Regions from separate parts of the Lysinibacillus sp. NPDC097214 genome, predicted to be linked through region 2. Evidence: riboswitches for the same ligand, from Rfam matches in the RefSeq annotation. Region 2 holds a riboswitch; each other region holds the start of a gene.
The links. Region 2 has a riboswitch for thiamine pyrophosphate ahead of thiM (hydroxyethylthiazole kinase). Riboswitches for the same ligand answer to the same signal wherever they lie in the genome.

Region 1 (3,178 bases), on a different contig from region 2:
GTAAGAGCATTTACCGCAATTGGAAGGGTAAAAGACGAGCGAATATACGAGTTTCAAATGGCAGAAAATTTTATTCCTTTTAGAAGAGATATAGACTTTTACAAAGATGCTAAGGCTGTACCAATAAAAAGGATCTTAGATTATTTAGAATTTGTAGAAGATAAATCGAAATATGGCTATAAATTCAGATTTGGTCATTTTGAAATAAGCAAAAAAGACTTTTTATTAATTGCTCATGAAATGGGATTACCGTTGAAGTATGGGTGAATTTGGTTGGACAAAAAACGGCTCATCACCATAACGTGTGGTTGATTTCCGTTCCAACTGGGCGCTTTGTTGCTGCCGCTTCGCTTTCGCACAGAGCAAAGCTTCCTGGGGGCGTCCGATGAGCCGCTTTTGTTGCTGCCGCTACGTTAGCACTACGCTTTCGCACAGAAAACATCCGCTACGCTGCAGGGTCTCGGGCCAACAGATGTCTTTTGCGCGAAAGCGTGAGTGCAACGTAGCGGCAGCAGCACGATATTGGTCACGAAGGCGTTATCACAGGATGTGATGCTCTTAGTCTTCGTTCCTCTATTGCTAATCCCCAAGGAGTCGACCAGTCGTAACGAAGATCAACTTATATACAAAACATAGGTCTTATCAAATGTCATCCACAACTTTTGGTGATGAGCCAAAAAAACGTTACTTTCTTAATTAACTGCTATTAAGAAGTAACGTTTTTATATTGCCATAAATCATTATTTAAGCTGAGTGTTAAGATCAGTTACAAACACAGTTTTACGCAAATTGTTAGCAACGACGATGCCTATTACAGCACCAATAGTACTTGAAGTTAAAAAGGCTGGCATGAAAAATAAAGCAGCAACAGATGTCCCCATTAATAAATGTGCGTAGGGCACTGCAATGAGTGAGGCAATAATACCTGTCCCAAACATTTCACCGACACCTGCTAGCCATTGTTTGCCGCTGTATTTATAGGCAAGGGCTGCACATAAAGCACCAATGACACTGCCAGGTATAGCTAATAATGAGCCTGTGCCTGTTAAAATACGAATAATGGCTGTGACAAAGGTGACCATAACAGTAGGTACTGGTCCAAGAATGATCGCACCAATAACATTAATAGCATGCTGTACAGGGTAGGCGCGTGCAATTCCTGTTGGTATTGAAACGAAGGTAGAACCTGCTACGGCAATTGCTACTAATAAGGCCATGATTGTTAATTTTCGAATTGACATCATTTCCACTCCTTTGAAATATGAATTTATTGGTTTTCCCCACTAAACTAGGGAATTTTACCACTAGAGCGTAAAAAAAGCCGCTCCCTAAAAACATTAGGAAGCGGCCTTGCATTTAAAAAGTAAAAAGCAAGTGTCGCCACTTCCCTCCGCTAGTGTGAACTAGATCAGGTTCAAAGGGTCCGTATATGACAATATACGTCTCAGCCTTTTAAAGACTCCCCTAGTGGTAAAAATTTAATTGTTAGTTTTCCTCATAATTATGTAGCATGCTACTAAAAATAGTCAATCACTTTTCAGGCTATTCTGTATCAGGATGCATAAGGTGAGGTGCTTTTTTCATTGTCCAAATAAGGGCAAGGAAGAAGCAAGCCATTAAAATAATAGCCCCGAAAATATAAGGACTGTTCATATTCCAATCGAATAATATACCTGCTAAAGCTGGACCAATCATATTACCAAGACTCATGTACGCATTGTTCATACCAGCTGCAAAGCCTTGTTCATTTTCAGCAAGCTTAGAAATCAATGTGTTGACTGCTGGACGAATCAATGTCGTAGCTGTAGAGAAGATTGTCGCTACAACTAGAATAAGAGCAAAGCCAGATACAAATAGTATTAAGAAAATTGAAACGGATGCAATAAATAAATTGACTAACACTACTTTCATTTCGCCGAAGCGATTAAACAGTGGTGTAATAACAAACATTTGAACAACAACACCAAAAGCGCCACCGACAACTAATATAATGGCGATATCAGTAGGTGTGTAATTAAACTTCTCTGTCACAAATAATGATAATGTTGTTTGGAAGTTCGCAATTCCGAATGAGAATACTAGCATGATAATTAGCATGACAAAATAAGGCATTTGGACTGAACGCACCATCTGCTTTGCAAGATTATCCTGCCTCCGCGCTTTTTGTGCTGTGTTTGGTTTTGTACCAGGCAATAAAAAGAACGATAAAATGGCTGCTAAGATAGCTGCAAATCCAGCTGTATAAAATGGGAAATGTAAACTAACTTTTGAGAGGAATCCACCGATACCAGGTCCAATCATAAAGCCAAAGGACATTGCTGCTCCTAGCATACCCATACCTTTTCCTCGTTCCTCGTACGTTGTGACGTCTGCCACAAAAGCCATAATAGGAGGTGCCACAAATGCAGAACCAAGGCCACCTAAAAAGCGTGCCAAGAAGAGCATCCACACATCTGTAGAAAGCCCGAAACCAATTTGTGCAAGTCCTGTTACAATAAGACCGAAGATAATGAGATTTTTTCGACCGTATTGATCTGAAAGATTCCCAGCAATTGGTGAAAAAACGAATTGCGCTAAGGCGAACGTTGCGATCAACATGCCAAGTACTTGTCCTGCAGCACCGAATAGTTTTAAATACTCAGGCATGACAGGAATAATAATTCCAATACTCCCCATTGCGATAAACATATTAAACATTAAAATATATAGAGCCGCCTTATTAGACTTCTGCTGGGTCATCAAATACCCCTTTCTTTATTGAAATATATTACAGTCTACCACAAGGTTTGTGCGTTTACTATTGACTATAAGTCTGAAATAAGAGTTCAGATGACCTTCCGGCAAAACGAGGGGTTGATTTCCGTTCCGACTGGGCGCTTTGCCGCTGACGCTTCGCTTTCGCGCAGATAAAACATTTGTTGCTGTCGCTACGTTAGCACTACGCTTTCGCACAGAGCAAAGCTTCCTGGGGGCGTCGGGGCAACAGGATGTTGGTCACGAAGGCGTTATCACAGGACGTGATGCTTTTAGCCTTCGTTCCCCTCCCGCTTCGCTACGTTGCAGGGTCTCGGGCCAACAGATGTCTTTTGCGCGAAAGCGTGAGTGCAACGTAGCGGCAGCAGAGGGTTTTGTTTGTGCGAAAGCGCAGCGACAGCAACAGCACGATGTTGGTCACGAA
Region 2 (3,178 bases):
CTTTTAGAGGTGGTTGAAAAAATTGGACCAATTCCTACATAGTCAGCACCATATTGTAGAGCAGTTTGTAATTCAGCTTGTGAATGAACAGAAACCCCTAGAATCATATTGCCAATTTTTTTTCGTACCATCGACACAGGAAAATCTTCTTGGCCAATATGAACACCATTTGCTCTAAGTTTTATAGCTAGTTCTACATCATCATTGACGATAAACGGAACATGATACTGTTGACAGAGCTTTTGACATTTGCGAGCAAAATTTTCATAGGCTTGTCCAGTTAGTTTATTTGGCCCTTTTTCACGGAATTGAAACATTGTAATTCCAGATTGGAGAGCTTTCTCTAAAACGTTTATTGGCTCCTGATTGAAAACATTACCTGTACCCATAATAAAATATAGTTGTAGATCGTCACGTTTCATGAATGGTCACCTCACAGGAATCCTTATAGTTTTGGTAAGCAAAATGATTTGTTGGACCATGGCCGTTACCAATAGATAAATCATGGGTTATGGCTAATTGAATAAATTTTTTAGCTTCCTCAATTGCCTCCTCCATAGGTAGCCCAAGACCAAGAAAAGCAGTTAATGCTGCGGAAAATGTACAGCCTGTACCATGCGTGTTTTTTGTTGCAATTCGAGTAGACTGCATGGAAAATGATCGACCATCTTGAAAAAATACATAATCAGTAGCATAGCATGTATCCTCTAAATGACCGCCTTTCATAACGACGCATTGAACGCCTGTTTGTAATAAGATCTGAGCTACTTCTTTTAAATCAGCTAAAGAATTGATTTTCCTTCCAGAAAGGGTCTCAGCCTCAGGGATGTTTGGCGTTACAATTGTTGCTAAAGGTAGCAAATAACTTCGTAATGCCTCAATTGCTTCTTGCTGTAATAAGCTTTCGCCACCTTTTGCAATCATAACAGGATCCACAATAAGCGGAATATTTACTTCTGCTAAAATATGTGCAATTGATTGGATGATCTCGGAGGAAAACAGCATTCCTGTTTTAATAGCACTAATTGAAAAATCCTCGATTAGCGCTCTAAGTTGTTTTTCAATAAAGCTAACTTCAATTGGTAAAACACCCGATACACCCAGTGTATTCTGGGCAGTTAAAGCTGTAATAACAGATGTTCCAAACACTTTTAATTCCTGAAATGTTTTTAAATCAGCCTGTATGCCTGCACCGCCGCCACTATCTGAACCAGCAATCGTCGTTACAATATCCATTATTCATCACCATCCTTGGAAAGGTGATGTAGCTCATTCAATACAGCAATTTGAAAATCGCCAATGAATCGAGTAGAAGAAGCAGCTTTTTCTGCTAACTTCTTATAAAGTGATAATGTTTCTAGCAATTGGTCAAACGGTTGATCTCCTGCGGCGTAAGAGGCACAACACAGTGCACTCAATAAGCAACCTGTTCCAGTAACTTCTGTCATTTGAGAATTTCCACCCGTAATCCATTGCTGATGTGTGCCATCAGTAATAAAATCCTTTTCACCGGTCACAATAACAATACAATTGTATTGTTGAGCTATTTTCTGTGCCTCCACTTCTACAGAAATTGACCCACTACCACTATCTACGCCTTTTTGTTGCCAGTCTACATTGGCAATTGCCGCAAGCTCTCCGATATTGCAACGAATTGCCGCAAATTTAATGTCCTCCAGTAATTGCTGTACCGTTTGTTTTCGGTAAGATGTTGCACCTGCGGCAACAGGATCTAAAATAACGGGAATGCCAAGAGCATTTGCTTTTTTCCCTGCAAGTAACATGGATTCTTTCATTCGTTCATTAAGGGTACCGATATTGATCAATAAGCCTGAGGCGATTGTCACCATTTCTTCAACCTCGTGACCGTCATCAGCCATGACTGGAGAAGCGCCTATTGCTAATAAGCCATTTGCTTGAAAATTAGCCACAACGTAATTAGTTATGCAATGAATAAGTGGATTTTGTTTACGAATCGTTTGAAATATCAATTTAAGTCCTCCTCGTTGGATGGACGTAAGCGTGCAAAAAAGACTCTTTTTCGTGCAAAAAACACGTAAAAGAGCCTTTCATCAGTAATTCGATGTAAATTGCTCCCTACGTCAGTATTAACTAACAGGTTCAAAGGGTCAGGTTTTACCTTCTCAACTCTAAATGAGTCCCCCTGCAATCATGCATTTAGTTGACCAAAATGTACCATATTATTCATTTGTGTTCAATAGGGAGTTTTTTCTTCATTCAGATTTTCTGTGCAAAAGCGACCATTACGCCAAATTAAAATGGATAGAAGCAATAAGTGACTGATGCCATATAGCAGAGCATGATAGTTGTCACGACTTTCATAAATTAGAGTGTATTCCATTGAAATCGATAAAAATTGAGTTTATATTGGGCGTAACAAAAGGGGGCATTTGCCATGAAAAGAGAAGATTTAATCGCACCAGAATGGTATAACATTTCAGAGGAAATTGAAAAATATGCACAGGATTCTACCAAAAATGCATTATTAGTTTATAACGAAAACGGAGAAATTCAGTACATTACATATACAGCCTTACTTGAAAAGGCGAATCAGGCAGCACATGTATTTACCTCTCAAGGTTTGAAAAAAGGTGATGTAATTTTAATCATGGTACCGAGATCAGTGGAGGCGTATATTGTGTACATTGCGGCATTAAAGGCAGGTTTAACTATTATACCTAGTTCAGAAATGTTGAGATCTAAGGATATTGAATATCGAATCAATCATGCTGAAGCAAAAGGAGTTGTTGCATTTGAGCCTTATATTGAACAATTTGATAGTGTTGAAAATTTACAAGAAATACAGCAATTTGTCATTGGTCATGCACATGAACCTTGGCAGCCATTGCTTGAAAAAATGCAAAGCCAACCAAAAAGCTACTTTAATTCTACACCAACTAAGAGTACAGACATTGCATTTTTAGCATATACAAGTGGTACAACAGGCAATCCAAAGGCAGCAGTACATACACATAGCTGGGGTTACGCACACTTACGAACTACTGCACCAAATTGGTTAGGTGTTCAAGAAGGTGACATAGTATGGGCTACCGCAGCTCCTGGCTGGCAAAAATGGATTTGGAGTCCGTTCCTCGCTACTTTAGGAAGTGGTGCAACAGCATTTGTTTACAAAGGTCACTTTGATGCGGGTACTTAC
Region 3 (3,178 bases), on a different contig from region 2:
ATCCCCTTTGGGCAGTTATTTTACTGACACTTGGGGTAGCAATAGCACTACATATCCGTTTCCATTATTTTGATATTATCTATCCAAGTGTATTTATCTGGGCCTATATCGGGGTCGCATTACATAATGGTTTTGATGAGCTACTTGTGTCAACGGCAGCCTTATTTTTATGTGGAGTGCTACTTGTCGGTATATTATTTATTAAAAAAAATCCTGCCTACCAAAAATAAATTGGTAGCAGGATTTTTAGCTTTTTTATTGTTCATCAAGTGAAGTTAAAATAATTGGTTTGTCTTTTGTAACGATAATTGAATGCTCAATTTGAGCAACTAATGATTTGTCTGGCGTAACGAATGTCCAGCCATCACCAGATTCCACAATATGCTCCGCTTTCGCTGAGATAAATGGCTCGACTGCAAGTACCATGCCTTCTTTCATAATTGTAGAATCCCATGCATCGTAATAATTTAAAATATGATTTGGCTCATCATGTAAAGAACGACCTAAACCATGACCTGTTAGGTTCATAATCACTGTTAAATCATTGGCATATGCTTCACGCTCAACAGCTTTGCCGATTTGGTTTAATTTTGATCCAGCTTTTACTTTTGTCATTGCACGGTCGAAAGCACTTTTAGCTACGCGACATAGCTTTTCTTTATCCTCATAACCTTCACCAACTACAAATGAAATGCCCGTATCCGCAAAGTAACCATTTAATGAACCAGATACATCTATATTGACGATATCTCCCTCATTAATCACACGTTCACCTGGAATACCATGTGCGACTTCCTCATTAACACTAATACATGTGTATCCTGGGAAATCATACTCCCCTTTAGGTCCAGAAACTGCTCCTGCCTCAGCAAACATACGGCCTGCAATTTCATCTAGTTCAAGTGTTGTTACACCTGGTTTTGTAGCAGCCTTCATGGCTTCACGAATTTCAGCACAAATACGGCCGATTTTTTTAAAGGCTTCAATCTCTTCTTGCGTTTTTACAATCATTTTTAACGTCCCTTTCATCTAATATCTCTATTTAATATAACATAACTTTTTATACATAAAACGCTAAACGCTCTAAATATTATATGCCATCATAAAGTGTAAATTGCTAAAAAACAAGCTTATCTCCATAACGTAGAGTTGATTTCCGTTCCGGCTGGGCGCTTTCCTGGGGCGTCCGATGATCCTCTTCGCTCGCGGTGCTCGCTGCAGAGTCTCGGGCCAACACGATGTTGGTCACGAAGGCGTTATTAAAAATAAAACCCTTCACTCATGTGAAGGGAATCATAATTATGATTTTCGTTGCATTAATTGAGGTGCTGCCGTAAATAACAGAACACCGACAATCGCTGTTAAAATCGTTGCTGGTAACATATATGTTCCATTATAGATGATTGAATAAATCCATGCATTTTGATCGCCAGCATACTCTGCGAAAAATACAGCGCCCCCAATGGTATGTGCTGCATAACGTAAAAAGCCCGCTATTACCGTTCCTAAAATAATATAAAGCGCCATTTTCTTTTTGTTTAAATCTTTTGCAGCCTCAAGCACTGGCCCACGCACAACGGCCGCTAAGCCTACTACTGTAAAGGCAACACCATAATCAAGTGTTCCTTGAAGCCAATGTATAATATAGGCACCAAACATCGTTTGCATAACACCAATGAGTAAACCCGTTGTCATGCCTGGAATAAGGCCCCAGCGAAATGCTATTAACACTATTGGCACCATTACGAGACTAACAGAGCCCCCTTGTGCCCATACTTTAAAGGAAACCTGATCAAGCACAAGGCCAATCGCTGCGAATATCGCAATCTCCACAAGCATTAAAAGTCTTTTATTGTCCATAATTATTCTCTCCTTTGTTCCGATGTAGGATACAAGAGCAGGAATAGAAATCAGTTGGCAAATATGTTCCTATATGGCATCAATAAAGATTAAAAAACGATGCCAGGACAGAGCCTCACATCGTAAAAGTGTCGGTTTCTATCCACATCCCTACGCAAGCGTTAACTTACAGGTTCAAAGAGTCAAGGCATTACGTGCCCAGTCTCAGCTGACATCATCAGCTCCCCTTGTGGTCGTTACATCTTAATTTAGTTGAACAACCTCATTGTACGCAAACACTATAACGATTACAACCTCTTCCACATTAATTTTTTGAAACTTTACTGTTTTTCATGCGTAAATATTAAAAAAGGAGGTACAACTATGGAGAACCAAAAAATTTTATCTGCCTTTAGTTATCTCAGTATCTTTTTCGCACCTTTCATTGTGCCATTAGTAGTTTACTTTGTTTCAAAAGATCACGACGTCAAGAGTCATTCTCTTCGAGCACTAATATCACATTTAATCCCAGTCGCATTTGGAATAATATTTTTTGCAGTCTTTATTTTCTCAACTTTATCATTCAACACTTTTGAACCAGATTCAGGTAGCAGTACATTTCTTATCATTTGGTTAGTTTCGTTCGCAATTTACATTCTCGTCTCAATAGGAATCGTCATTTGGAATATTATTCAAGCTGTTCGCGTTATCCGATAAGTTTCATTTCAACCTTGAACAGATAGTACTAAAAGGAGCTGTTATTTTTGAAAGTATCTAAAGTTGTCAAAACCGCCGTAAAATTAGCACCTATCGTTATTCCAATTGTTAAAAAAGTAATCGCTGCAAAGAAGGGAACGGCTAATTCCTCAAAAAACATCTATAAGCAATAATACGTTTTTAAAGTTAAAATGAGGTTACTAACAAGAATCTGCTTACTTTTTTCAGCAGATTCTTTTTTTCGTTATTTAACAGTTCGCTATCTTCTATATGGCACTGTAAAATAAAGTTTAACAATACACATGAGGAGTTGTTTATGATAAATACCGAAAAACAATTAATGAGCTTGGTTAATGCTGCACAGGTCCTAACATCAACACTCGATATAGACCAAGTGTTAGAGAAACTTATTAGTGAAGTACTCCATGTGATTAAAGGTGCTGATGCAGGTGTGCTGTTTATGTTAAATACAGAGACAAATCGTTTAATTGCTAAGCATACTGTAGGTTATGATCTAGCTTACTTGAAGAAAATTCACCTTGCCTCAAATGAAGGGATGACCGGAAAAGTATTCTCTCAAAAAAAGGCATTTAGATTCCATACTAGCGATGATGTAACTGAA
Region 4 (3,178 bases), on a different contig from region 2:
CCGCAGTTCGTAAAAATTCCGATAGACCATGTGGCAGATGGCTTTATCGCTGTAGCATTGATAACTTTAGGGGCACAATTATCACAGCTTGAAATTAAATCCATGTTCAATAAGATGGTATACATTAGCTGTTTTACACGACTAATCATAGGGCCAGCCGTAGCATTGCTTATCATTTTTGCGCTTGGTCTTGACGGTGTCGTGGCACAATCACTTTTTATAGCTAGTTCATTCCCGACTTCGCGAAATAGCTCTAGTCTGGCATTAGAATATGACGTAGAATCGGCAACTGCTGCACAAACAGTTTTATTTTCAACGATTGTTAGCTGTATTACAGTCACAATTGTGATTTATGTAGCGGAACTGTTGTTTACCTAACCTAAGTGCTCTTCTGAATCAAAGATAGGGTTGCAGCCCTCCTTGTAGGGACTTATATAAGTTAATTACCAAAACGTGTGGTTGATTTCCGTTCCGGCTGGGCGCTTTGTTGTTGCTGTCGCTACGCTTTCGCACAGATAAAACAATTGCTGACGCTACGCTTTCGCACAGAGCAAAGCTTCCTGGGGGTATCCGATGAGCCGATTCACTCGCGTTCCTCTATTGCTGATCCCCGAGGAGTCGCCCAGCCTCCACTCCAATCAACTAAAATTCATGGATTACGTTTAAACTTCTTTCAGTAGAAGTCTCCCATCTCAGCAGTGTCCATGCATCAGTGGAACACGGAATCGGCAAGGGATTAATATAGAATGTTAGCCTAAAATCATCATATCCATGCGATAACAGCTAATTGACCTGCATCATATTATTGCTGACGCTTCGCTTTCGCACAAAAAACATCTGCAGGCCTTGGCACAAAGCCTAATCCAGACGCAATTATGCCGAGGTATAATTGATCAATGGCTGTCGCCAACTTTTGATGATAAGCCAAAAATAATCAAATGAAGCTTCCATCTATTAGCAAAATCTGCTACACTAGCATCAAACTTAATAGTATTAACTAGGGGAGTCTGATGAGTCAGGCTGAGAGGGAAACGCATAGAGGTTTCTTGACCCTTTGGACCTGATCTGGCTCATACCAGCGTGGGAAAGTTAACCATTATTGCACACTATGTTATTTGCAATAACTATACCTTTACATTCTTAGCCGGATCCAAAATTTTTTTGGATTCGGCTTTTGCTTTTGTTGGGTGAGCTAGATTCGGTCCTTATATAAATATAAAAGGGAGCGAAGTAGTTTATGACAACAGTTAGCGATAAGAACATTACGATTATGTCAAATTTTGAAGGAAGTAAAAAGGTTTACGTAGAAGGATCTCGAGCAGATATTTTAGTCCCAATGCGTGAAATTGCTTTAAGTCCGACGACAGGAAGCTTTGGTGAAGAGAAAAATGCACCAGTGCGTGTTTATGATACGAGTGGCCCGTACACTGATCCTGCGCATAAGGTGGATATTACGAAAGGATTGCCAGCTTTACGTAGTGCGTGGATCAGAGAACGAGGTGACGTTGAAGAATATGAAGGTCGTACGATCAAGCCAGAAGATAATGGGTTTCGCAATGCTGACGATCCACGAATAAAAGAAAATGTATTTCCTGATTTATCTAGAAAGCCTTTGCGCGCGAAGAAAGGTGGAAATGTAACACAGCTTCACTACGCACGAAAGGGAATTATTACTCCAGAAATGGAATTTGTAGCGATTCGCGAAAATATGGATCCTGAGTTCGTGCGCTCAGAGATCGCGGCGGGGCGTGCAATTTTGCCATCTAATATTAATCACCCTGAGGCAGAGCCAATGATTATTGGACGTAACTTCCACGTGAAAATTAACGCCAATATTGGAAATTCAGCGGTGTCATCCTCTATTGCTGAAGAGGTAGAAAAAATGACGTGGGCTACACGCTGGGGTGCTGATAACATTATGGATTTATCTACTGGTAAGCATATTCATACGACACGTGAATGGATTATCCGTAATGCCGCGGTGCCAGTAGGAACGGTGCCGATTTATCAAGCGCTAGAAAAAGTAAATGGTGTGGCAGAGGATTTAACGTGGGAAGTGTATCGTGATACGTTAATCGAACAAGCAGAGCAAGGTGTTGATTACTTCACGATTCATGCAGGGGTATTGCTACGTTATGTGCCATTAACGGCTAATCGTGTAACAGGCATAGTGTCTCGAGGAGGCTCGATTATGGCGCAGTGGTGTTTATATCACCATCAAGAGAGCTTCTTATATACACATTTTGAAGAAATCTGTGAAATTATGAAAACCTATGATGTTGCTTTCTCTTTAGGTGATGGTTTACGCCCGGGTTCTATTGCAGATGCAAATGATGAGGCTCAGTTTGCGGAGCTGGAAACGCTAGGGGAATTAACGCAAATTGCCTGGGAGCATGATGTACAAGTGATGGTAGAAGGACCAGGGCATGTGCCGATGCATCTTATTAAAGAAAATATGGATAAGCAGTTAGAGGTGTGTAAGGAAGCTCCTTTCTATACTTTAGGGCCACTGACAACAGATATTGCTCCTGGCTATGACCATATTACATCAGCCATTGGTGCTGCGATGATAGGTTGGTATGGTACGGCAATGCTATGTTATGTGACGCCTAAAGAGCATCTTGGCTTACCAAATCGTGATGATGTTCGTGTAGGGGTTATTACGTATAAGATTGCTGCACACGCTGCTGATTTAGCGAAAGGGCATCCGGGGGCACAGCAACGTGATGATGCACTTTCTAAGGCACGCTTTGAATTCCGCTGGCGCGATCAATTCAACCTATCGCTAGATCCAGAGCGTGCAGTCGAATATCATGATGAAACATTGCCAGCAGAAGGAGCAAAAACTGCGCACTTCTGTTCCATGTGTGGACCTAAGTTTTGCAGTATGAAAATCTCACAGGATATTCGTACTTATGCAAAAGAAAAAGACTTAAATACGACTGAAGCAATCCACAAAGGTATGCAGGAGAAGGCGAAGGAATTTAAAAAGGCAGGCAGTCAAATTTATCAATAATTATTAGAGCGGGCTTGTGTCTATCAAATTAGGCACAAGCTTTATTTTGTCATTAAGAAAAAAACTCCATGTGAGGTTGCCCTTCACATGGAGTAAAAAGTTGGATTTGGATATCAATAATAGTTGGAAATCAATTTTGCCTCGGCATAATTGCGTCTGGAA

Region 1: linked by a shared signal. The riboswitch ahead of thiW (energy coupling factor transporter S component ThiW) and the one ahead of thiM (hydroxyethylthiazole kinase) in region 2 are both predicted to bind thiamine pyrophosphate.
Region 3: linked by a shared signal. The riboswitch ahead of thiT (energy-coupled thiamine transporter ThiT) and the one ahead of thiM (hydroxyethylthiazole kinase) in region 2 are both predicted to bind thiamine pyrophosphate.
Region 4: linked by a shared signal. The riboswitch ahead of thiC (phosphomethylpyrimidine synthase ThiC) and the one ahead of thiM (hydroxyethylthiazole kinase) in region 2 are both predicted to bind thiamine pyrophosphate.

What each region holds. Positions count from the first base shown of each region.
Region 1 covers NZ_JBNNSS010000003.1:43,768-46,945, forward strand. Annotated here, with positions in the region: gene ACQKMI_RS07470 (EVE domain-containing protein) at 1-267, shown strand, start outside; gene thiW (energy coupling factor transporter S component ThiW) at 741-1,241, opposite strand; TPP riboswitch at 1,369-1,476, opposite strand; gene ACQKMI_RS07480 (MFS transporter) at 1,543-2,739, opposite strand.
Region 2 covers NZ_JBNNSS010000001.1:689,560-692,737, reverse strand. Annotated here, with positions in the region: gene thiE (thiamine phosphate synthase) at 1-422, opposite strand, end outside; gene thiD (bifunctional hydroxymethylpyrimidine kinase/phosphomethylpyrimidine kinase) at 412-1,236, opposite strand; gene thiM (hydroxyethylthiazole kinase) at 1,236-1,991, opposite strand; TPP riboswitch at 2,078-2,176, opposite strand; gene mbcS (acyl-CoA synthetase MbcS) at 2,417-3,178, shown strand, end outside.
Region 3 covers NZ_JBNNSS010000014.1:9,808-12,985, forward strand. Annotated here, with positions in the region: gene ACQKMI_RS21975 (hypothetical protein) at 1-230, shown strand, start outside; gene map (type I methionyl aminopeptidase) at 256-1,011, opposite strand; gene thiT (energy-coupled thiamine transporter ThiT) at 1,300-1,860, opposite strand; TPP riboswitch at 1,991-2,098, opposite strand; gene ACQKMI_RS21990 (DUF4870 domain-containing protein) at 2,224-2,556, shown strand; gene ACQKMI_RS21995 (hypothetical protein) at 2,604-2,729, shown strand; gene ACQKMI_RS22000 (helix-turn-helix domain-containing protein) at 2,873-3,178, shown strand, end outside.
Region 4 covers NZ_JBNNSS010000013.1:85,873-89,050, forward strand. Annotated here, with positions in the region: gene ACQKMI_RS21855 (AEC family transporter) at 1-378, shown strand, start outside; gene ACQKMI_RS21860 (hypothetical protein) at 803-928, opposite strand; TPP riboswitch at 990-1,104, shown strand; gene thiC (phosphomethylpyrimidine synthase ThiC) at 1,238-3,016, shown strand.